Regions from separate parts of the Rhizobium laguerreae genome, predicted to be linked through region 1. Evidence: predicted binding sites of a transcription regulator. Region 1 holds the regulator's gene; each other region holds the start of a gene.
What was found. The regulator PhoB, encoded in region 1, activates phosphate uptake and scavenging genes when phosphate is short. The targets are predictions, from matches to a motif close to TGTCATNNANCTGTCAT.

Region 1 (7,337 bases):
GAAGCTGCCGGGCTTTTTGGGGCTATGGGCCTGGGGACGTAACGAATGAGCACATCCATCATACTTTTGTGCCTTGTGGTGATCGGAGTCGCCGCCTATCTGGTCGCGCGCAACCGTGCCACGGCGCTTGCCGGAGGCAGATCCTCCGCACTGCATTCACGGCCGGCCTATTACGGCGCCTATGCGGCGATCTGGGCAGTTCTTCCCGCCCTCATCGTCCTTGGCCTCTGGCTCTCCATCAGCCCCGGCATCATCCAGTCTTCGGTTCGCAGCGCTTTCCCTGACGACATCAAGGCTCAGGTCTCGGTCGAGCAGGATCTTGGTTATTCGACGGTGGCGACGGTCGCCCGCGGCCTGACGATGCTGACCTCGGATGAAACTGCGGCGGTCGGCAACGATCCAGCTGCGCTTCAGGCCAAGCTCCTCGAAAAGGGCGTGCCGCTTGCCGGCCAGCCGCTGCCTTACATGATCGACGCCGCCAGGACGCTCAACGCCATGAGCTTGACGAGCCGCATCGCCATGACGGCGATCGTCTTCGCGCTCGCCATTGCCGGCGCCTTCTATGCGCTGCGCTCCATCGCTCCGCGCTTCCGCGCCCGCAACCGGGTCGAGCGCGTCATGCTCTGGGGCCTGCTGCTCGCCTCCTCGATCGCCATTCTGACGACGATCGGCATCGTGCTCTCCATGCTGTCGGAAGCCGCTCGCTTCTTTACGGCCGTTCCCGCCATGGACTTCTTCTTCGGCACCGTCTGGGATCCGCGCTTTGCCGGAGCCGGCAGCTCGTCCTTCGGTCAGTTCGGGCTGATCCCGCTGCTGCTCGGTACGATCTATATCGGCCTGGTCGCCATGCTGGTCGCCGTGCCGGTCGGCCTCTTTGCCGCCATCTACATGGCCGAATACGCCTCGCCGAAGGTGCGCGGGGTCGCCAAGCCGCTGCTGGAAGTGCTCGCCGGCATTCCGACGATCGTCTACGGCTTCTTCGCGCTCGTCACCGTCGGTCCGTTCCTGCGCGATTTCTCCGCTCAGGTCAGCGGCCTTCTGTCCGGCAACTACAGCAATTTCATTCAGGCGCAGAGCGTTCTGACGGCCGGTATCGTCATGGGCATCATGCTGATCCCTTACGTGTCCTCGCTGTCGGACGATATCATCACCGCCGTGCCGCGGTCCCTGCGTGACGGTTCGCTCGGTCTTGGTGCCACACGCTCCGAAACCGTCAAGAAGGTGGTCTTGCCCGCAGCCCTTCCCGGCATCGTCGGCGCATTGCTGATGACTGCCTCGCGCGCCGTCGGCGAAACCATGATCGTCGTGCTGGCCGCCGGTGTGGCCGCCCGCATCCAGATCAACCCGTTCGAGCCGATGACGACGGTGACGGTCAAGATCGTCAACCAGCTGACCGGCGACCTTGAGTTCACCTCGCCGCAGACGCTGGTTGCCTTTGCCCTTGGCATCACCCTGTTCTGCATCACGCTTTGCCTCAATATCTATGCGCTTTACATCGTGCGCAAATACCGGGAGCAGTACGAATGACGGATATTGTTTCTCCCACATCAGGCGTCACCGTTTCCAAGGCGCCCGCGCGCCGCGATATCGGCATCAAGCGCCGCTATGCCGCCGAGCGCCGGTTCCAGGCCTATGGCATCGCCGCCATCACCTTCGGTCTCGTCTTCCTCTTCATCCTGCTGTGGACGGTGATCGGCAAAGGTTATACCGCCTTCCAGCAGACGGCGATCACCCTGCCGATCGAATTCGTCGAGAAGACGATCGACCCCGACAATAAGCGTGCGACCGATCCCTCGGTGCTGATCGCCGCCAATTATCCGGTTCTCCTGCGTGACGCGATCGTCAAGCAGCTGAACATCAATGCCTCGAGCCGTCCCGACGTGCGCGATGCAACCGCCATGCTGTCGAAGAGTGCGCCGATCCAGCTGCGCGATATGGTGCTCGCCGATCCGTCGATCATCGGCAAGACGGTCAATGTCACGGTGCTCGCCGACGCCAATGTCGACAGCGCCAACAAGGCCCAGATCGACCTCTCGGTCGATGAGAAGAACCGCAAGGTCAACGACAAGCAGGTCGGCTGGATGAACGAGCTGAAGGCGAGCGGCGCTCTCCACAAGCAGTTCAACACCGGCCTCTTCGTCAACGGCAATTCCAGCCGTCCGGAGGCCGCAGGCCTTGGCGTCGCCCTGATCGGCTCGCTCTACCTGATGCTGATCGTCCTCGTGCTCGCTCTGCCGATCGGCGTCGCCGCCTCGATCTATCTCGAGGAGTTCGCGCCGAAGAACAAGCTGACGGACCTGATCGAGGTCAACATCAACAACCTCGCCGCGGTGCCTTCGATCGTCTACGGTCTGCTCGGTCTTTCCGTCTTCATCAATTTCATCGGCCTGCCGCGCTCGGCCTCGCTGGTCGGCGGCCTGGTGCTGACGCTGATGACCCTGCCGACGATCATCATCGCGACGCGTGCGGCACTGCGCGCCGTGCCGCCGTCGATCCGCGCCGCAGCGCTCGGCCTTGGCGCTTCGAAGATGCAGATGGTGTTCCACCATGTGCTGCCGCTCGCCATGCCGGGCATCCTGACCGGCACGATCATCGGCCTGGCGCACGCGCTCGGCGAAACCGCGCCGCTGCTCCTGATCGGCATGGTCGCCTTCGTCGCCAATGCGCCGACGACACCGCTCGATCCCTCGACGGCTCTGCCCGTACAGGTCTATATGTGGGCCAACGAGGCAGAACGTGCCTTCGTTGAGCGTACTTCGGGTGCCATCATAGTCCTGCTCCTGTTCCTGATCGTCATGAACATGGGCGCCATCCTCTTGCGTCGTCGCTTCGAGCGCCGCTGGTAAACGGAGTTAAACATCATGAATATGTTGACGGAAGCTGCAGTTGAAAAGGCGCTGGATCAGAAGATGAGCAACGTCCCTTATAAGATGATCGGAAAGGATGTCTCGGTATACTACGGCGAGAAGCGCGCGCTTTTCGATGTGAACCTGAACGTCCGCGAAAACACCGTAACCGCTCTGATCGGCCCGTCCGGCTGCGGCAAGTCGACCTTCCTGCGGTGCCTCAACCGCATGAACGATACGATCGACGGCTGCCGCGTCACCGGCAAGATCACGCTTGATACCGACGATGTCTATGATCCCGATATTGACGTCGTCGAACTTCGCGCCCGCGTCGGCATGGTCTTCCAGAAGCCGAACCCGTTCCCGAAGACGATCTATGAAAACGTCTCCTACGGCCCGCGCATCCATGGCCTTGCCAAGTCGAAGGCCGATCTCGACCAGATCGTCGAAACCAGCCTGCAGCGCGCCGGCCTCTGGAACGAGGTCAAGGACCGCGTGCACGAATCCGGCACCGGCCTGTCGGGCGGTCAGCAGCAGCGCCTCTGCATTGCGCGTGCCGTCGCCGTCAGCCCTGAAGTCATCCTGATGGACGAGCCCTGCTCGGCGCTCGACCCGATCGCCACCGCCAAGGTCGAGGAACTGATCCACGAGTTGCGCGAGAACTACACGATCGTCATCGTCACCCACTCCATGCAGCAGGCCGCGCGTGTCTCGCAGCGCACCGCAATGTTCCACCTCGGCAATCTCGTCGAGGAGAACGACACCGACAAGATGTTCACCAATCCCGACGATCCGCGCACCCAGGACTACATCATGGGTCGCTTCGGTTGATTTTGGCGACACCAAGCCTTCCCGTTATTCGAGGATAAAGCCCCATGGCATCGACACATATTTTTTCTGCCTACGATGATGATTTGAAGTTCCTGTCCAGGCGGATTTCCGAAATGGGCGGCCTGGCCGAGCAGATGGTCAGCGAAGCCGTCCGCGCCCTCGTCAACGGCGATACCGCACTGGCGCAGAAGGTCATCTCCGACGATGTGATCCTCGATCACGCCGAACGCGAAATCGGCGACAAGGCGATCGTCACCATCGCCCGCCGTCAGCCGATGGCCTCGGACCTGCGTGAAATCATGGGTTCGATCCGCATCGCCGCCGATCTCGAACGCGTCGGCGACCTCGGCAAGAACACCGCCAAGCGCGTCATCGCCGTCCAAAGCACTGGCGTTCCCCGTAAGCTCGCCCGCGGCCTCGAGCATCTGTCCGAGCTGGCGCTCGTCCAGCTCAAGGAAGTACTCGATGTCTACACCAATCGTTCAGCCGACAAGGCGAATGCGATCCGTGAACGCGACAACGAGATCGACGCGATGTACACCTCGCTGTTTCGCGAACTCCTGACCTATATGATGGAGGATCCGCGCAACATCACCAGCTGCACGCATCTTCTCTTCTGCGCCAAGAATATCGAGCGCATCGGCGACCATGCCACCAACATCGCCGAGACGATCTTTTACATGACGACAGGCGCACAGCCGGAAGGCGATCGTCCGAAGGACGACAGCGCCAACACCGTAGGCGCGGTCACGGAATAACCGCCCGCATAGTTAGTTGCGTGCGCGCCCGTCCGGGCGCGCAAAGAGGTCGCAGCCAATTTCTGAATTTGCGCAGGATGAATTGCTTAAATCACCCCTGATTTAAGGATGATGCGCGAGGAGACCGACACGCATGATCCCGAGAGTTGCAGTTGTTGAAGACGAGGAAGCCCTCAGCGTGCTTCTTCGCTACAATCTCGAAGCGGAAGGCTTCGAGGTCGATACCATCCTTCGTGGCGACGAAGCCGAGATGAGGCTTCAGGAGCGCACGCCCGATCTTCTCATCCTCGATTGGATGCTGCCCGGTGTCTCCGGCATCGAGCTCTGCCGGCGCCTGCGCATGCGGCCCGAGACCGAGCGCCTGCCGATTATCATGCTGACGGCGCGCGGCGAGGAGAGCGAGCGCGTCCGCGGATTGTCGACGGGTGCCGACGATTATGTCGTCAAGCCCTTCTCGACCCCGGAACTCGTTGCCCGCGTCAAGGCGATGCTGCGCCGCGCCCGTCCCGAGGTGCTGTCGACGGTGCTGAAATGCGGCGATATCGAGCTCGACCGCGAAACCCATCGCGTCCATCGCAAGAGCCGCGAAGTCCGCCTCGGCCCCACCGAATTCCGCCTGCTGGAATTCCTGATGTCGTCGCCGGGCCGGGTGTTCTCCCGCTCGCAGCTTCTCGATGGCGTCTGGGGCCACGATATCTATGTCGACGAGCGCACCGTCGACGTCCATGTCGGCCGTCTGCGCAAGGCGCTGAATTTCTCCAACATGCAAGACGTCATCCGCACCGTCCGCGGCGCCGGTTATTCGATGGAAGCCTGAGGGCTTCCGTTCTGGTTACTGACAGAGTCGACCGACGATTTTTTCGTCGTGCTCGGGCTTGTCCCGCTGCTGTCCGGTTCGCGGCGATAGACCGCCCCTCATCCGGCTGCCGCCACCTTCTCCCCGCTCGCGGGGCGAAGGGACCCGCTGCGACGTCTCCGTTCCCCGTCCTCCACCTCTCCTGTGGCACGTCCCCTCGCCCCGTTTACGGGGAGAGAGTTAGGGTGAGGGGCAGCCATCCCGCAATAAGCGCTTCCATCCACTCGCATAAAAAAACGGGCCACTCGGCCCGCTTTCTGCATTCTAAACGATGTTCGCTCGTTCAGCTGGCCCGCGCCGCTGCCCGGCGGCGTTCATTCACCGGCTGGTAGGCGAGTTTCTGGTGATAGCCGCAATAAGGCGAATTGTCGGGGGATTCGCAGCCGCAGAAATGGAAGTCGTCCTTCAGCGGATCGCCGACTGGCCACTTGCAGGTGCGTTCGGTCAGTTCCGTCAGGCCGAGGCGGCGCGAAATCGGCACCACCACGTTGCCCCTCGGCACGTATTCCATTTCCTCGATCGTTTCGATCTCGATCTCTTCCTTCAGCATCGTCGCGCCCTGCTGGCGGGTGACGGTGCGGGTCGTGATCCGGGAGGCGTAGTTCGGTGCGCGCGGCGCCGATGTGTTGCGCTTCGGCGTTCGCGCCGCGGTGTTGGTGCCGCCGGCCTTGGCACGGCCGGGAAGGCACAGCCGGTGCACTTTGCCGATGACCGCGTTTCTGCTGACCCCACCGAGCTGCGCAGCAATCTGGCTGGCGCTCAGTCCTTCGGCCCAAAGCTTCTTGAGTTTCTCGACCCGCTCGTCTGTCCAGTTCATGCCCTGTCTCCACCTTTTGCGTTGGTGATGGCAGAATCCCTCACCGTTGTCCCGGGAGCTCCGAAACAAGAAACGCTTGATCAATTTTGGTGACTAGTTCCGCCGCATGCAGTCTAGTAATTGATCTTTAACCTAGTGTGAGGCTGACTCCGTGACAAGAGTCGCATGAATCCGGATGAATCGAATTCGTAGTTTTCCCCAACTTGCTGCCCCTGCGTGTCATTTCTGCAATAATGCCTGTTGATGACTGAAAATGCCGCTGTACACCCTTGCTGCATACGCTAAGGGCGCCGTTTTGTTGACATTGCAGCGCGAAAAGGAAATAGTGCCACTCGCCGCCGCAAGGCGGCATTTTTGATTTTTCGGGCCTGGTTTCCTTAGCCGGAGTCATTGCCCGGCAACTTTGATGGAGATCGCGCCATGGCTGAAGCCGCGCCGCTTTATGACACCTATTCTCGTGCCCCGCTGCGGTTCGAGCGAGGCGAGGGCGTGTGGCTGATCACCGAAAGCGGCGAGCGATATCTCGATTTCGGCGCCGGCGTCGCCGTCACGTCAGTCGGCCACAGCAATCCGCATGTGGTCGGCGCATTGAAGGAGCAGGCCGACAAGGTCTGGCACCTGTCGAACATCTATGAGATCCCCGGCCAGGAGCGTCTGGCAAAGCGCCTGACGGACGCCACCTTCGCCGACAAGGTGTTCTTCACCAATTCAGGCGCCGAGGCGCTCGAATGCGCAATCAAGACGGCGCGCCGCTATCAGTTTTCCAAGGGCCATCCCGAGCGCTTCCATATCATCACCTTCGAAGGCGCCTTCCACGGACGGACGCTGGCGACGATCGCCGCCGGCGGCCAGGAGAAATATCTCGAAGGCTTCGGCCCCAAGGCGCCAGGTTTCGATCAGGTGGCTTTCGGCGACATCGAAGCGGTCCGCGCCGCGATCACCGAGGCGACGGCTGGCATCCTCATCGAGCCCGTGCAGGGCGAGGGCGGCGTCCGTCCCGCCACGCCTGAGTTCATGAAGGCGCTTCGCCAGCTCTGCGACGACAACGGCCTGCTGCTGATTCTCGACGAGGTCCAGACCGGCGTCGGCCGCACCGGCAAGCTCTTCGCTCATGAATGGTCGGGCGTCACCCCCGACATCATGGCTGTCGCGAAGGGCATCGGCGGCGGTTTCCCGCTCGGCGCCTGCCTTGCCACATCAGAGGCCGCCTCCGGCATGAAGGCCGGCAC
Region 2 (7,337 bases), on a different contig from region 1:
CGGCGACATGCCGGAAGATCATAAGATCGGCGACCTGACCCGCGAGCCGATGGAATTCCCGATGACCCGGGATCTCCGCCTGCAGGCGCTTGCCCGCGGCGACGAGGGCTTCCTGCTGGCGCTCGGTTATTCTACCCAGCGCGGCTATGGCCGCAATCACCCCTTCACCGGTGAAATCCGCATCGGCGACGTCGAGGTGGAATTCGACGTGCCGGAACTCGGTTTTGCCGTCTCGCTCGGCACCATCCAGATCACCGAATGCCAGATGGTCAACCAGTTCAAGGGTTCGGCCAAGGCGCCGCCGCAATTTACCCGCGGCTACGGCCTCGTCTTCGGCCAGAGTGAGCGCAAGGCGATGGCGATGTCGCTGGTCGACCGGGCGCTTCGCGCCGAAGAGCTCGGCGAGGATATTACCGCGCCGGCACAGGACGAGGAATTCGTCATCTCGCACTCCGACAACGTCCAGGCGACGGGCTTCGTCGAGCACCTGAAGCTTCCGCATTATGTGGACTTCCAGGCCGAACTCGATCTCGTCCGCCGCATGCGCCGCGAATTCGAAGCCGCCCGCAACGGTGGCGAAGACATGAAGGAAGCCGCCGAATGACCGATCTGGCCAGCTACAACTTCGCCTATCTCGACGAACAGACCAAGCGGATGATCCGCCGCGCCATCCTGAAGGCGATCGCCATTCCGGGTTACCAGGTGCCCTTCGCCTCGCGCGAAATGCCGATGCCCTATGGCTGGGGCACCGGCGGCGTGCAGGTGACGGCCTCGATCATCGGACCGGATGACGTGCTGAAGGTCATCGACCAGGGCGCCGACGACACGACCAACGCCGTTTCCATCCGCGCCTTCTTCCAGAAGGTCGCCAATGTCGCGGTGACGACGCATACCAAGGATGCGACGATCATCCAGACGCGCCACCGCATTCCCGAGGAAAAGCTTAGGGTGGGACAGGTGCTCGTCTACCAGGTGCCGATCCCCGAGCCGCTGCGCTTCCTCGAGCCGCGCGAGACCGAAACGCGCAAGATGCATGCGCTCGAAGAATACGGCCTCATGCATGTGAAGCTCTACGAGGACATCGCCCATAACGGCCGTATCTCGCGGACTTACGCCTATCCGGTGAAGGTCCACGGCCGCTATGTCATGGACCCGTCGCCGACGCCGAAATTCGACAATCCGAAGATGCATATGTCGGACGCGCTGCAGCTCTTCGGCGCCGGACGCGAGAAGCGCATTTATGCGGTTCCGCCCTATACCGACGTCGTCAGCCTGGATTTCGAGGACTATCCCTTCGATATCCAGCGCTTCGACAAGCCCTGCGCCCTTTGCGGCGCCGAGGATGTCTATCTCGACGAAGTCGTTCTCGACGACAAGGGCGGGCGCATGTTCGTCTGCTCCGACACCGATCATTGCGAAGACCGCCGCGCACACGGACATGCCGGCGAGATGCTGGCCCGGGAGGCTGCAGAATGAGCGAGACCCCGCTTCTCAAAGTCCATGACGTTTCGAAATTCTACGGCAACCGCATCGGCTGCCGCGACGTCTCCTTCGAACTCTGGCCCGGCGAAGTGCTCGCCATCGTCGGTGAATCCGGCTCCGGCAAGACGACGCTGCTCAACTGCCTCTCCACCCGGCTGCTGCCGAGCACCGGCAGCGTCGAATATCACATGCGCGACGGCAGCTACCGCGACCTCTATCGCATGAACGAGGCCGAGCGGCGTTTCCTAATGCGCACCGACTGGGGCTTCGTGCACCAGAACCCGGCCGACGGCCTGCGCATGACCGTCTCTGCCGGCGCCAATGTCGGCGAACGGCTGATGGCGATCGGCGACCGGCACTATGGCAAGATCCGCGCCTCAGCGATTGACTGGCTCGAACGCGTCGAGATCGACGCCGACCGCATCGACGACCAGCCGCGGGCCTTTTCCGGCGGCATGCGTCAGCGCCTGCAGATCGCCCGCAACCTCGTCACCGGCCCGCGGCTCGTCTTCATGGACGAGCCGACCGGCGGCCTCGACGTCTCGGTGCAGGCGCGCCTGCTCGATCTCGTGCGCGGCCTCGTCAACGATCTCGGTCTCTCGGCCATCATCGTCACCCACGATCTCGCCGTCGCCCGCCTGCTCTCGCACCGGATGATGGTGATGAAGGACGGCTACGTCATTGAACACGGGCTCACCGACCGCGTGCTCGACGACCCGCGCGAACCCTATACGCAGCTGCTCGTCTCCTCGATCCTGCAGGTCTGAACGCACGGCTCGAAACCAAGGAAGAAAAAAATGGCAACGCCCCTCGTCGTTTCCGAAGTCTCGAAGAGCTTCACCATGCATCTGCGCGACGGCATCGAGCTACCTGTCGTCTCCGATGTCGCCTTCTCCGTCGCATCGGGCGAATGCGTCGTGCTCGGTGGCCCATCGGGCATCGGCAAGAGCTCGCTGCTCAAGATGATCTACGGCAATTACGCCGTCGACACCGGCCAGATCCTCATCCGCCACGACGGACGTATCGTCGATCTCGCCTCCACCGATCCGCGCACCGTGCTCAACGTCCGCCGCAATACACTCGGTTATGTCAGCCAGTTCCTGCGCACCGTGCCGCGCGTCGCGGCGATCGACGTGGTTGCCGAACCGCTGGTGGCACGCGGCGAGGACGCCGTCACGGCACGGGAAAAGGCGGGCGCCCTGCTTGCCAGACTCAACCTGCCGGAAACGCTCTGGCAGCTTCCGCCCGCCACCTTCTCCGGCGGCGAGCAGCAACGCGTCAATATCGCGCGCGGCTTCATCACCGAGCACACGATCCTGCTTCTCGACGAGCCCACAGCCTCGCTCGATGCCAGGAACCGTGCCGTCGTCGTCGGCATGATCGCGGAAAAGAAGAAGGCGGGTGTGGCCCTTCTCAGCATCTTCCACGACGAAGAAGTGCGCGAAGCCGTCGCCGACCGCATTCTCGACGTCCAGCAGTTTTCACCCAGAAAGATCGTTGCATGAGCCGCAAGCTGGGCATCGAGCCCTACTTTCACGAAACGGCATCCGTCAGCGATTCCACCTTCGGGCGCTATACCGAGGTTTCCGAACGCTGCCGCATCAGCGAGGCCACCTTCGGCGACTATTCCTACATCATGCAGGACGGCTCCGTCTGGTGTGCGACGATCGGCAAGTTCGTCAATATCGCCGCTGCTGTGCGCATCAACGCCACCAACCATCCGACCTGGCGCGCGACGCTGCATCATTTCACCTATCGCGCCGCCGACTACTGGCCGGACGGCGACATGGAGACGGACTTCTTCGCCTGGCGTCGCGCAAACCGCGTGACGATCGGCAACGATGTCTGGATCGGCCACGGGGCGACCATTCTGCCGGGCGTCAACATCGGCAATGGCGCGGTGATCGGAGCCGGCGCCGTCGTCTCGAAGGACGTCGCGCCCTATACGATCGTCGGCGGCGTGCCGGCAAAGCTCATCCGAGAGCGCTTTCCAAGAGAGGTCGGCGAACGGATGGACAGGCTTTCCTGGTGGGATTGGGAGCATGCCCGACTGCACCAGGCGCTCGAGGATTTTCGCAACCTGAACGCGGAAGATTTCCTATCCCGCTACGGCGGTTAAAACCCCCGATATAGGGGGCGAAGAATTGTGACAGGACTTACACAAATATGACATGCGAGGTTCATCAAGCGGGACTAATGCGATGCTGATCAAGGCATGGATTGCAAGGGAAGAGCATGATGTTCGAGCTGAAGAATGTCACACGTCGTTTCGGAAAAAAGCTCGCTGTCGATTCCGTCACGCTCGCCATTCCCCAAGGCCAGATGGTCGGCATCATCGGCCGCTCCGGCGCCGGCAAGTCGACGCTGCTGCGCATGATCAACCGCCTTCAGGAGCCGAGCTCCGGCTCCGTTCATTTCGCCGGCGTCGAGGTCTCCGGGCTTCGCGGCCAGGCGTTGCGCAACTGGCAGCGCGACTGCGCGATGATCTTCCAGCAGTTCAACCTGGTGCCGCGCCTCGACGTTCTCACCAATGTTATGCTCGGCCGCCTCAACCACCGCTCGACGCTTCTGAGCCTGCTCAACATCTTCACCCGCGAGGAACGCGTGCATGCCATCGCGGCACTCGAACGCCTCGGCATCGAGCAGACGGCGCTGCAGGCAGCCGGCACGCTTTCCGGTGGCCAGCAGCAGCGCGTGGCAATCGCCCGCGCGCTGATGCAGAACCCGAAAATGGTTCTCGCCGACGAGCCGATCGCCTCGCTCGATCCGCTGAATGCCAAGATCGTCATGGATGCGCTACGCGATATCAACGAGCGCGAGGGCATCACCGTCATCACCAACCTTCACACGCTCGATACCGCCCGCAACTATTGTGAGCGCATCGTCGGCATGGCCGGCGGCCGCGTCGTCTTCGACGGCCAGCCCTCGGAGCTGACCGCCGAAGCGGTGAAGGAAATCTACGGGACCGACAAGGATGGCGCCGGCATCGACGAAACGCTGACCTCGACCAGCCTCGAATCCAAGCGGCGCGCCGCGGATCTCTCATCCGGCAGGGTGGCCAAAGCCGCTGCCGTGCACTGACCGTTTCCGGCCGACGGGACAACGGTCGGAAAAATAACTGACAAACAAACCATGTCACAAAAGGAGACTTCCATGTCTGCATTCCGCAAGATCATGATGGCAACCATCGCCGTCGCCGCCCTCGCCGGCAATGCCGCTGCCCAGGACGTCAAGGTCCTCCGCATCGGTCTCGATGGCGGTGAAAACGAAGCCGACCAGGTTCGCCGCACCGAATGCGTCAAGCCCGGCCTGATCGCTGCCACTGGCGTTTCTGAAGTTCAGCTCTTCCCGTCGCCGAACTACAACGGCGTCATCCAGGGTCTCCTTGGTGGCACGATTGACCTCGCCGTCATGGGCGCCGCCTCTTACGCCGCGGTCTATATCAAGGATCCGAACGCCGTCACCCCGGTTCTGACTACCAAGCAGGCAGACGGTTCGACCGGCTACTACTCGATCATGGTTGCCCGCAAGGACTCCGGCATCAAGACGCTTGCCGACGCCAAGGGCAAGAAGCTCGGCTTCGCCGATCCGGACTCTACCTCCGGCTACCTTGTTCCTAACGTTGCCCTTCCGAAGGCCACCGGCGCACCAGTCAAGCAGTACTTCGCTGAAACCGGCTTCGGCGGCGGCCACGAGAATCTCGTTCTCGGCGTTCTCGACAAAAAGTTCGATGTCGGTACCACCTTCGGTTCCGGTCAGGGCGACTGGGCGCAGGGCTACACCTCCGGCAACCTGCACCAGATGGTCACCAAGGGCCTGCTCGACATGGACGATATCGTCGAAGTCTGGAAGTCGCCGCTCATCCCGAACGGTCCGCTGATGGTTTCCCAGAAGCTGCCTGCCGACCTCCAGAAGAAGGTTACCGCCTACTTCGCCGAACTGCCGAAGACAGACAAGAGCTGCTTCGAATCGTTCACGGGCGGCGGCTACGTTGACTGGGCGCCGGTCGACCAGAGCTTCTACCAGACGATCATCGATGCCCGTAAGGCCGTTATCGGCGGCTGATCCTCAAGTCTGAACAGTCTTGCGGCGGCATCATGATGATGCCGCCGTTTTCCAAGAAGGAAGCCATATATGGCGCACTCGGCCGGCGCGGACTCTCTGAGCGGATTGCAGGAGGGCTCCCGCACCATCCTCGATCATTATCAGAGCCAGGTTCGAACGCGACGGATCTATACCGTCGTTTCAATCGTGGTCTTCCTGATCATCCTCTGCGCCTCGCTCGACTTCGCCAACGGCGCGAACTCGGGCAAGTTCTTCGAGCGCCTTCCCTATTTCTTCGACTTCATGAAGAGCTTCGTGCCGGACAGTCCGCTGGAGATCTTCCGCGCCATGTTCGACCTACCGTCGCCCTTCTCTGACGGTTCGATCAAATACGACTATACAAGCGACCGCGTCTGGATCACCGATAGTTTCTACATCCCGAATTTCTTCTACCAGCTCGCGATCACGCTCAACATCGCCATCGTCTCCACCATTCTCGGTGCGAGCGGCGCGTTCTTGCTCTGCTTTTTCGCTTCCACCAATCTGGTCGGTGCAGGCGTGACGCGCTGGGTCGTGCGGCGCATCATGGAAATCATGCGCGCCTTCCCGGAAATCGTCGTCGCCGGTCTTCTCGCCGCGATCCTGTCGATCGGTCCGATTTCGGCGATCATCGCGGTATGGGTCCATACTGTCGGCGCGCTTGGGAAGCTGTTCTTCGAAGTCGTCGAGAATGCCGACATGAAGCCGGATGAAGGCCTGCGCGCCGCCGGCGCCAGCTGGCTGGAGCGCGTGCGCTTCGCGATCCTGCCGCAGGTGCTGCCGAACTTCGTCTCCTACACGCTGCTGCGGACCGAGATCAACGTGCGCGCCTCGACTATTATCGGCGCCGTCGGCGGCGGCGGCATAGGTGAGGTCTTCAGTCTGTCGATCGGACGCGACCATGCTGCCAAGACCTACGCGATCATCATCCTGCTGCTGATCACCGTCATTTGCGTCGACCAGTTCTCCGCCTGGCTGCGCCGCCGGCTGATCGGCAAGCAGTCCTTCGAATTCGGCCAGGGAGCAGCCTGATGTCTTCTGTTCCGACGATCAACGCCGCCGAGCGTGAACGACTGCTTTCCGCCTATCCGGACGTCTTCCATCGCAGCTTCATGCAGCGCTGGGGTCTGCTCCTCATTTCAGCTGCGGTCTTCGTTTACCTTGCCTTCTGCTTCGCCTTCTTCAACGTCATCCCCACCTTCATGAACGGCAACTGGGACCGTGCGGCGATTTATGTCCAGGACTGGTATTCCTGGCGCGCCCAGCCGCGCCTGCGTTTCCAGAACGATCAGGTCGTCCCCCAATGGACGAGCCGCCGCCAGTATCCCGAGGGCGCCGATATCAACTGGCTGAAGCCCAATGCCGATGGCAGCCAATACACCGTCACCTTCGGCAGCGGCGACGACCGCATGGAAGTGACGCCGAGCCGCGTCGACGTCTATATCGGCGGCAAGCTCTATCCCGTGACCGTCACCCGCGATCGTGCCTCCCTGCCGGCCGATGCGCCTTCCCAGATGGAGCAGGACGACAACAAGGTGATCGTCTATTACGGCTTCGCGGGACAGGCGGAAATCCGTACCAGCCAGGTCTATGTCCAGCGCCGCTTTCTCGGCTGGGCGAACTTCTTCTTCGATACGCAGTCGCCCTTCTGGGGCCGGAACCTGCCTGAGGTGGTCGGCCTGATGTTCTCCGGCGAACGGCTCGATCCCAACCAGTCCAATGCCTCGCTGGCGTTGGACAACTTCCTGAACAACGCAAGCTGGCAGCATGGC
Region 3 (7,337 bases), on a different contig from region 1:
GCAGCGCCCAGAGCGGGGCTTCGCGACCGGCCGAAATACCTGGGCCGATCAGCACGATCGTTCCGGCCAGGCCGACGAGGCAGCCGGCGATCTTTGCCGGCGACAGCTTTTCATCTGAGGTGAAGTAGTTGGCGATCAGCACGGTCCAGATCGGTGTCGTCGCATTCAGGATCGCCGCAAGACCGGCGCCGATGCGGGTCTGGCCGAAGAAGATCAGCGCATGCGGCAGGGCATTGTTGATGAGGCCGAGGATCAGGAACTCACGCCAGCGGGCCTTGAAGATCGCATAGAAATCGAAACGGCCGGCGATATAGATATGCAGCGCCAGCGCCGCGAGCAGCAGCCTGAAGAAGACCAGGGTCAGCGGCGGCACGTGCTGGACGGCAATGCGGGCAAAGAAGAAGGAGCCGCCCCAGATCAGGCCGAGCAGGACCAGCAGAGCCCAGGTCCAGGCATTCATTCTGCTGTCCATGCCGATTCCTCCACCGCAAGCCGTTTTGCCGAAAACGGTTTTCGGTTTCATGCTTTAGCGCAGGCGGCGGATCGCGCCACCCGTTTCTTGCGAAGCGGATGGCGGTGCAATGTTAGCAGGGATCAAAGGGCGTTAAGAAGGGCAGGCGTTGCCCAACCGTCGGCCGGCATGCCGAGGCGCTTCTGTTCCTTCTGGATCGCGACTCGCGTGCCGGAGCCGAGGATGCCGTCGATCTCGCCGACATCATGGCCGAGCGACTGCAGCTTGGTCTGCAGCGTCTTCATCTGGTCGCTGGCAAGCCCCTGTTCCGGCACACCCTTGAGGTACGGCTCGGCGCCCGAAAGGCGCGTTCCGAAATAGGCGGCCGAGGTCGTGTAGATGAACGACTTGTTCCATTCGAGATAAATCTTGAAATTGGGATAGGCGATGAAGGCCGGTCCCATGCGGCCCTGCGGTAGCACGAGGTCTCCTTCTAGGTTGCCGAAGGCGGTATTGCCGTCGCGCGGCTTGACGCCGAGTGCAAACCATTCGGCGGCCTTCATCGTGCCGCCAAGACCGGATTTCTCAAAAGGCAGGTTATCAGGCAGGGTCACCTCCTGCAGCCAGGGTTGGCCGCGCTCGAAGCCGAGATGCTGGATGAATTTCGCCGCCGTCAGGATGGCGTCCGGGCTGCTCTGTTTCAGGCGGACATGACCGTCGCCGTCGCCGTCCATGCCATAGGCGATGATGTCGCGCGGCAGCATCTGTACCTGGCCGATTTCTCCGGCCCAGGCGCCGGTATTGGTGGCGGGATCGAGGTCGCCGTGCTCGACCATCTCGATGAGGGCGATCAGCTGCGGACGGAAGAGTTCCGGGCGGCGGCAATCATGCGACAGCGTCACCAGGGCGTTGCGGGTGTTGAAATCACCCTGGACGGCGCCGAAATCAGTCTCCATCGCCCAGAAGGCGGTGATGACGCCCGGGGGCACGCCGAATTCCTGCTCGGCGCGGGCAAAGACGTCGGCATATTGCTTCATCTTCTGGCGGCCGATATCGAGGCGGGCCTGGCTGACGGTGCGTTGGGAGAATTCGAGGAAGGTCTGCTTGAAGACGCCTTGGGCGCGATCCCGGCTCAGGACCTTGGGGTCGATATCGGCGCCGGCGAAGGCCTCGTCGGCGGCTGCCGCACTGGCGCCGGCTGCGACAGCATCTTTCTTGACGCCTTCGAGGAAGGCGGACAGATCGCCGCCACAGGGCGCTGCCGGGGCTGCGCCCGGCGCCTGCTGGGCGGCCGCGCCGCCTGCGAGGGCGAAGGCAAACAGAAGGGCGAGTGCAGAGCGGCTTGCGAGCGAGCGGTGCATGGATGCGGTCCTTATATCAAACAGATTTCCGTCGCTTTCACAGACGAATGTGACGGAAGCAAGAAACATCGCAAGACGTTACTAAGAATTTCTATCCTTGGAAACGGCGGCGACCCAATTGTTCCAGTTCTTTGTGCTGCCGCCAAAGACATTGATGTCGGTCGGCCCACTAATGCCGGGAATAACACCGGTCGAGGTATATTGCCAGAAGGCCCAGCGGCGGTCGGAATAGGTCACCTCGGGGTGTTTTGCCACCGAACGGACCCAGAAATGATAATCCTGGAAGTAGCCGGCGAGATTTTCGCGGTGGAAATCGACCGAGGTGTAGATGATCGGGCGCTTGCCGTAATAGGCCTCCAGCCGGTCCATGAAACGCTGCATTTCGGCGCGCACCGTTTCAGCGTCGGGACGGTAGCGGCAGGTCTTCGATTCGCCGTTCCATTCGACGTCGAGCACCGGCGGCAGCCGCATGGCCGCCTTCGGCACGTTGCGGATGAACCAGTCGGCCTGCTGATCGGCGGATGAGCAGAAATAGTAGAAATGATAGGGAGCGTGCGGGATGCCGGCGGCGCCAGCCTCTCGCCAGTATTCGTCGAAGCGCGGATCGACCCTGTCCTTGCCTTCGGTGGCTTTGATAAAGGCGAAGGAGACGCCGGAATTCTTCACCGTGCCCCAGTCGATATCGCCCTGCCATTTGGAAATATCGATGCCGTGCACCGGATTCTGCTGCGGATGCTTTGCTCCGAAATCCTGGGGATCGGTGTCCTTGAAGCGCGTCTTCGGCTTGATCGACGCCGTTTCGAGATAGTCATAACCCGAGGAACTGCAGCCGGCCAAAAGGACGGCCAAGGGCAAAACGCATAACAATAGCCGGCGCATGGGCGTCCCGTCGTAGCTCGAATGATCTCTTTGCCCCACAACCTGACCTTCGAAAAAGACGAGTCAGCCGAGGATAACCCTCTATTCGCCATATCAACGTAAAAAATCGGTTAGTTTCAAGCGAATTATGAGCGCTTGCTGATAATAGCTGCCCGCCAGGCATAACCGCCGCCGACGGTATCGAACAACAATGTCGCGTTGTTTTCATGGGCTTGCGCTTCCAGGACCTCGCGCAAATCGGGGCGCGGGGTGACGTGGAATTTTGCAAGCCAGGACTGCAGCATGCGCCGGAACCAGCCCGGCAAGCCTTCCTGCTGGCCGAAATCGACGATGTGCAGCTGGCCGCCGGGATTGAGGGCGGCAATCGATGCATCAACGGCGCGCTGCCAGTCCGGGATCATCGACAGGGCATAGGAAATCAGGATGCGATCGAAGCCGCTGACGCCGAATTCGCGCGGTGTGAACGCCGTGGCGTCGGCGACGCGCAATTCCGGGATCGTCGCCTTGGTGGCAAAGGTCTTGCGCGCCGAAATCAGCATCTCCTGGGAAATGTCGAGGCCGAACAGCTTGGCGGTCGGGAAATGTCTGTGGGCGAAAGCCATGTTGCGCCCCGTGCCGCAGCCGACTTCAAGCAGCGTGCCGCCTTCGGGCACGTCGAGATTGCGGATCGTGCTGTCGCGGCCGAGAAGATAATATTTGCGGGTCAGGTCGTAGATATGGCGCTGATAGCGGTACATGCCATCCATGAGGCTGGCATGTTCATCGCTCTGTCCTGCCGTCTCGGTGCCGACCTTACTCACGCCTTCTTCCCGTAAATGTGGAAGCCGCCGTAGATTGCCGAGCGATCGAGCGCAGTCAGTTCACGCGACTTCTCTTCGAAATAATCCCATTGGTCGCGGATCGCCGGAGCCAGGCGGCCTTCGATGATGCTTTTTTCGGCGGCGGTGCGGAAGATCACGCGGGCGCCTTCGCGCGCCGTGCGGGTGATTTCCGTCCAGACGTCGTTCAACTGCTCGTCCGTCATCCAGTCCTGCGCGTCGAGTAGGATGTAGCGGTCGCGTGAGGCGGCCGGCTCGCGGGCCAGAAGCTCGGTGAAGCTTGCGTGGTGAACGTTGACGCGATCGACATTGGCGCGGATTACCTGATAGTGGTCCGACTTCAGATAGGTCGGCAGCGGGCCTTCCTCTTCGGTGCCGTAGCGGCGGCCGAAGGCCTGCCAGGCAAAATAGTTGTCGCTCATCGGGAAATGACAAGCGAGCTTTTCCAAGCGGTGCTTCAGCACTGGCGCGATCGAATGATCGGCGGCAAGGCTTGCAAGTTCGTCATATTGCTGCGGCGGAATGCCGAGGCCGAAGAGCGAGCTCTTGCGGCCGGTGATCCAGCGCACGACCGGCTTTTCGAAGAGCGGCGCGATCTGCTCGTCGAAGAACTGGCGCTGCTCGCGGATTGAGCGGGTCTTGGTCATCTCGTGCAGCTTGACGCCATGCAGGCGGGCAAGAAGGTGGGCGGCGCCGATGAAGCGACCGAGCAGGCCCGTTTCGTAAATGTTGCGGTCGAAGACTGTGACGCGGCGACGGCCGAACTTACGGCCGTTCCAGTAGCTGCGGGTCGCCTCATCGAGACGGGCGGCGAGATGCTGGTCGTAGGCGCGGCTGTTCGACTTCTCGTTCGGCATTGCCAGGAAGCGGACGAGATCGGCATGGCCGGGAAGGTGCTTGAAGGCGGCAAGCTTCAGACGGTTCAACGCGATGTGGTGCGGGTTGAGATCGACGACGTCGATCGAGGCCGGCGCTTTGGAGAGATAGGCGAGCATGTTGCAGCCGCCGGAGCCGATGGTAACGATGCGATGGTTTGGCTTCAGCTCCATCGCCTGCATGTCGAGATCCGGATCCTCCCAGATCTGCGGATAGACGAGGCCGGAGAAGAGAAGGCCGAAGAGACGCTCGGAAAAGCCATCCTTCGAAAAAGCCTTATGGCGGAGAAGGGCGTCCTTGAGTTTCCGGTTCTTGCGGAAGCCGGCATCCGGTGCAAATTCTGACATGAGTCTGTCACCTTTTTAGCGTTCAGGGCGTGTAGCGCGCCACTGCTACAGTTTGATGACGTGGGCTGTGGGCGCGCGCCGTTCGAAAACATCAAGCTCCTCGGAAAGTGATCGAGGCGACGGATCTTCTTCGCGCCGCCCCCTTTCCGGCAAACGGAATTCCTGCTTCTCTCCGGGCATTCGGAGGAATGCCATGCGATTTGTCCTGCGTGTCTTGAAGGCGCTTGCTCTCCTTCTCGTTCTTTTCGTCGTTGCCGGCGCCGCCTGGTTGTTCGTCAGCCCGCCGGAGCTCCTGCGTGTCGGGGACGGCTATGCCGCCAAGATTGTCTGTTCCAACGTCTTTATCGCCGGGCGCAACGCCGAGGACGTGCTGGAGGACGATGTGCAGGCGCCGGGAAACCCGCTGCTGCGGCTTGTACGCGTCAGTGTCGACCGTGACAATGGCCGAGTGACGGCTCGCTTCATGGGGCTGTTTGCATCGAGTTATGCGCTCTATCGCGGTGGGCTTGGCTGCACGAGTGTGCCGGATGGCGATTTCGAGGCGGCAGCGAATGCCGTCCCCTTCGACGCGCCGGCCAAGATGGAAACGAACCCTGCGTTATGGCCGCAGGGCGAGGACGTCGGCGATCCCGACACGAAGGTTGCCGCTGTGCTGGCCGATGCCGGGCTTGCCGGCCCGGCCATGCGGGCGGTCGTGGTAGTGCGGGGTGGTCGCATCGTCGCGGAGGCCTATGCCCCCGGATTCTCGGCGAAGACGCCGCTGATCGGATGGTCGATGACGAAGACCGTGAATGCGGCGATCCTCGGTCGCCTGATGCTCGACGGCAAGATCTCCTTCGACGACGATCATCTGCTGGCGCAGTGGAAGGACGATGCTCGCGCCAAAATAAAGGTTTCCGACCTGCTTGGCATGGAAAGCGGCCTTGCCTTCAACGAGAACTATGGCGATGTCGCCGACGTAACGCGCATGCTCTATCTCGATCCCGACATGGTATCGCTGCCGGCCAATGCGCCGATGGAGGCGGCCCCCGGCAAGCGATTCCGCTATTCGAGTGGCACGGCGGTGCTTTTGTCGCGCATCTGGATGGACAGGGTCGGCAATGCTCAGGCGGCGTTTTCCTATCCGCGCGACGCGTTGTTTGCCCCGCTTGGCATGACGAGCGCCGTGTTCGAACTCGATGCGCGCGGCACGTTCGCCGGAAGCTCCTATCTTTATGCGACTGCACATGACTGGGCGCGCTTCGGGCAGTTCCTGCTGCAGGATGGCGTGTGGAACGGCCAGCGTCTATTGCCGGAGGGTTTTGTCGGCGCCATGCGCACCCCGACGGCTGCTTCGAACGGCCGGTATACGCAGGGCCAGGCCTGGCTTGCCCCCGGCGGCGGCTCGAGCGCCGCGTTTGGGCTGCCGGAGGATACGTTCTGGCTGACGGGGCATGACGGGCAGAGCATGGCGATCGTGCCGTCCGCCAATCTGGTCGTGGTTCGGCTCGGACTGACGCCCAGCTGGTTCGGCTACCAGCCGCGGACGCTTCTCAAGGCGATCCTGGCGGCTTTGCCGCAATCGGGAGCGCCGGAGCAGCAGGCCGGATCGCAACGGCAAGCCCAGCCGTAGCCATAGGCCACCGTTTCACCCGTCATCCCTGTTTCAGCAATTGCCGGGTTTCAGTAGTTACCGTGGGCGATGTCGGTCATGCCCTTGCGCTTGGCGTCGTAATAATAACCGCGCGCGTAGAGGCGCACGGCGTCGTCTTCCTTACTGTCGGACACGAGCCAGGCGCCGCGCAGATATTTCGCCGCATATTTGATGTTGGTCTCGGCATCGAAAAGGCCGCCCGGGGCACCGTCATAGCCCATCGACTTGGCGGTGTTGTACTTGATTTGCATGAGGCCGAAATAGCCGCGCTTGTTGTAGGCCTTCGCATTATAGCGGCTCTCGCGATGAACGACGCGATGGAGCAGGGTCTCGGGAATTTCGTAGATTTTCGAATATTTCTGGATGAGCTTGGTGACAAAGCTCTTCTCGACGGTCGGCGCATCGTCTTTGTCGTCGTCGCTGAACATCGGGGGCGCGGTCGGCGGATCGATCGGCCCGGATTCGTCGAAACCGTAGTCCATGCTGGCACGCGGCGTGGTGTCGACTGCGGCAAGTGCTGCAAGCGCGCTGTTTTGCGGTGTCGCGGCAAAGGCAAGCTGCGTCGTCGGCTGTGCCGGCGTTCCCGGACGTGGCGTCGGCACGACGGACTGGATCGCCGTCATCTCGGGCGTCAGCGGGATCTGCGCATAGGCGGCCGGCTGCATGCCTGCCTGCATGGTAAGATCGCCAGTCTGGGAGGCTGTCACGGTCGGCATCGCCGTTGCGGTCAGGGAGGGGGATGTCTGCGGGATGGTGGCGCCTGCAACCGACTGACCGGCTGCGCCTTCGGCTGTCGGGATCGCGGCGAGTGTTGCATCTTCGCCGGGTTTCGGCATGGGCACGACGGTCTGGGCGGCTGTCAGTTCGGCCTGGGACGTGTATTCGACGCTCGTACATCCCGTCATCACGCCGCAGAGTATCGTCGAGACGACAAGACTGCGTTTCAGGCCGGATAATCCGATCGCTACCATT

Region 2: the regulator PhoB is predicted to act here: its motif matches at 3,638-3,654, upstream of phnC (phosphonate ABC transporter ATP-binding protein).
Region 3: the regulator PhoB is predicted to act here: its motif matches at 4,777-4,793, upstream of HFO71_RS02445 (BtaA family protein).

Annotation. Positions count from the first base shown of each region.
Region 1 is NZ_JAAXQT010000002.1:120,070-127,406, forward strand. Features, by position in the region: gene pstC (phosphate ABC transporter permease subunit PstC) at 46-1,527, shown strand; gene pstA (phosphate ABC transporter permease PstA) at 1,524-2,846, shown strand; gene pstB (phosphate ABC transporter ATP-binding protein PstB) at 2,862-3,677, shown strand; gene phoU (phosphate signaling complex protein PhoU) at 3,722-4,435, shown strand; gene phoB (phosphate regulon transcriptional regulator PhoB) at 4,569-5,252, shown strand; gene HFO71_RS07505 (GcrA family cell cycle regulator) at 5,575-6,108, opposite strand; gene HFO71_RS07510 (aspartate aminotransferase family protein) at 6,529-7,337, shown strand, end outside.
Region 2 is NZ_JAAXQT010000006.1:273,385-280,721, forward strand. Features, by position in the region: gene HFO71_RS20180 (carbon-phosphorus lyase complex subunit) at 1-604, shown strand, start outside; gene HFO71_RS20185 (alpha-D-ribose 1-methylphosphonate 5-phosphate C-P-lyase PhnJ) at 601-1,476, shown strand; gene phnK (phosphonate C-P lyase system protein PhnK) at 1,473-2,249, shown strand; gene phnL (phosphonate C-P lyase system protein PhnL) at 2,280-2,987, shown strand; gene HFO71_RS20200 (DapH/DapD/GlmU-related protein) at 2,984-3,601, shown strand; gene phnC (phosphonate ABC transporter ATP-binding protein) at 3,721-4,563, shown strand; gene phnD (phosphonate ABC transporter substrate-binding protein) at 4,636-5,547, shown strand; gene phnE (phosphonate ABC transporter, permease protein PhnE) at 5,617-6,597, shown strand; gene phnE (phosphonate ABC transporter, permease protein PhnE) at 6,597-7,337, shown strand, end outside.
Region 3 is NZ_JAAXQT010000001.1:500,111-507,447, forward strand. Features, by position in the region: gene HFO71_RS02425 (DMT family transporter) at 1-472, opposite strand, end outside; gene HFO71_RS02430 (lytic murein transglycosylase) at 595-1,812, opposite strand; gene HFO71_RS02435 (glycoside hydrolase family 25 protein) at 1,894-2,691, opposite strand; gene HFO71_RS02440 (class I SAM-dependent methyltransferase) at 2,817-3,491, opposite strand; gene HFO71_RS02445 (BtaA family protein) at 3,488-4,732, opposite strand; gene HFO71_RS02450 (serine hydrolase domain-containing protein) at 4,926-6,344, shown strand; gene HFO71_RS02455 (lytic transglycosylase domain-containing protein) at 6,395-7,336, opposite strand.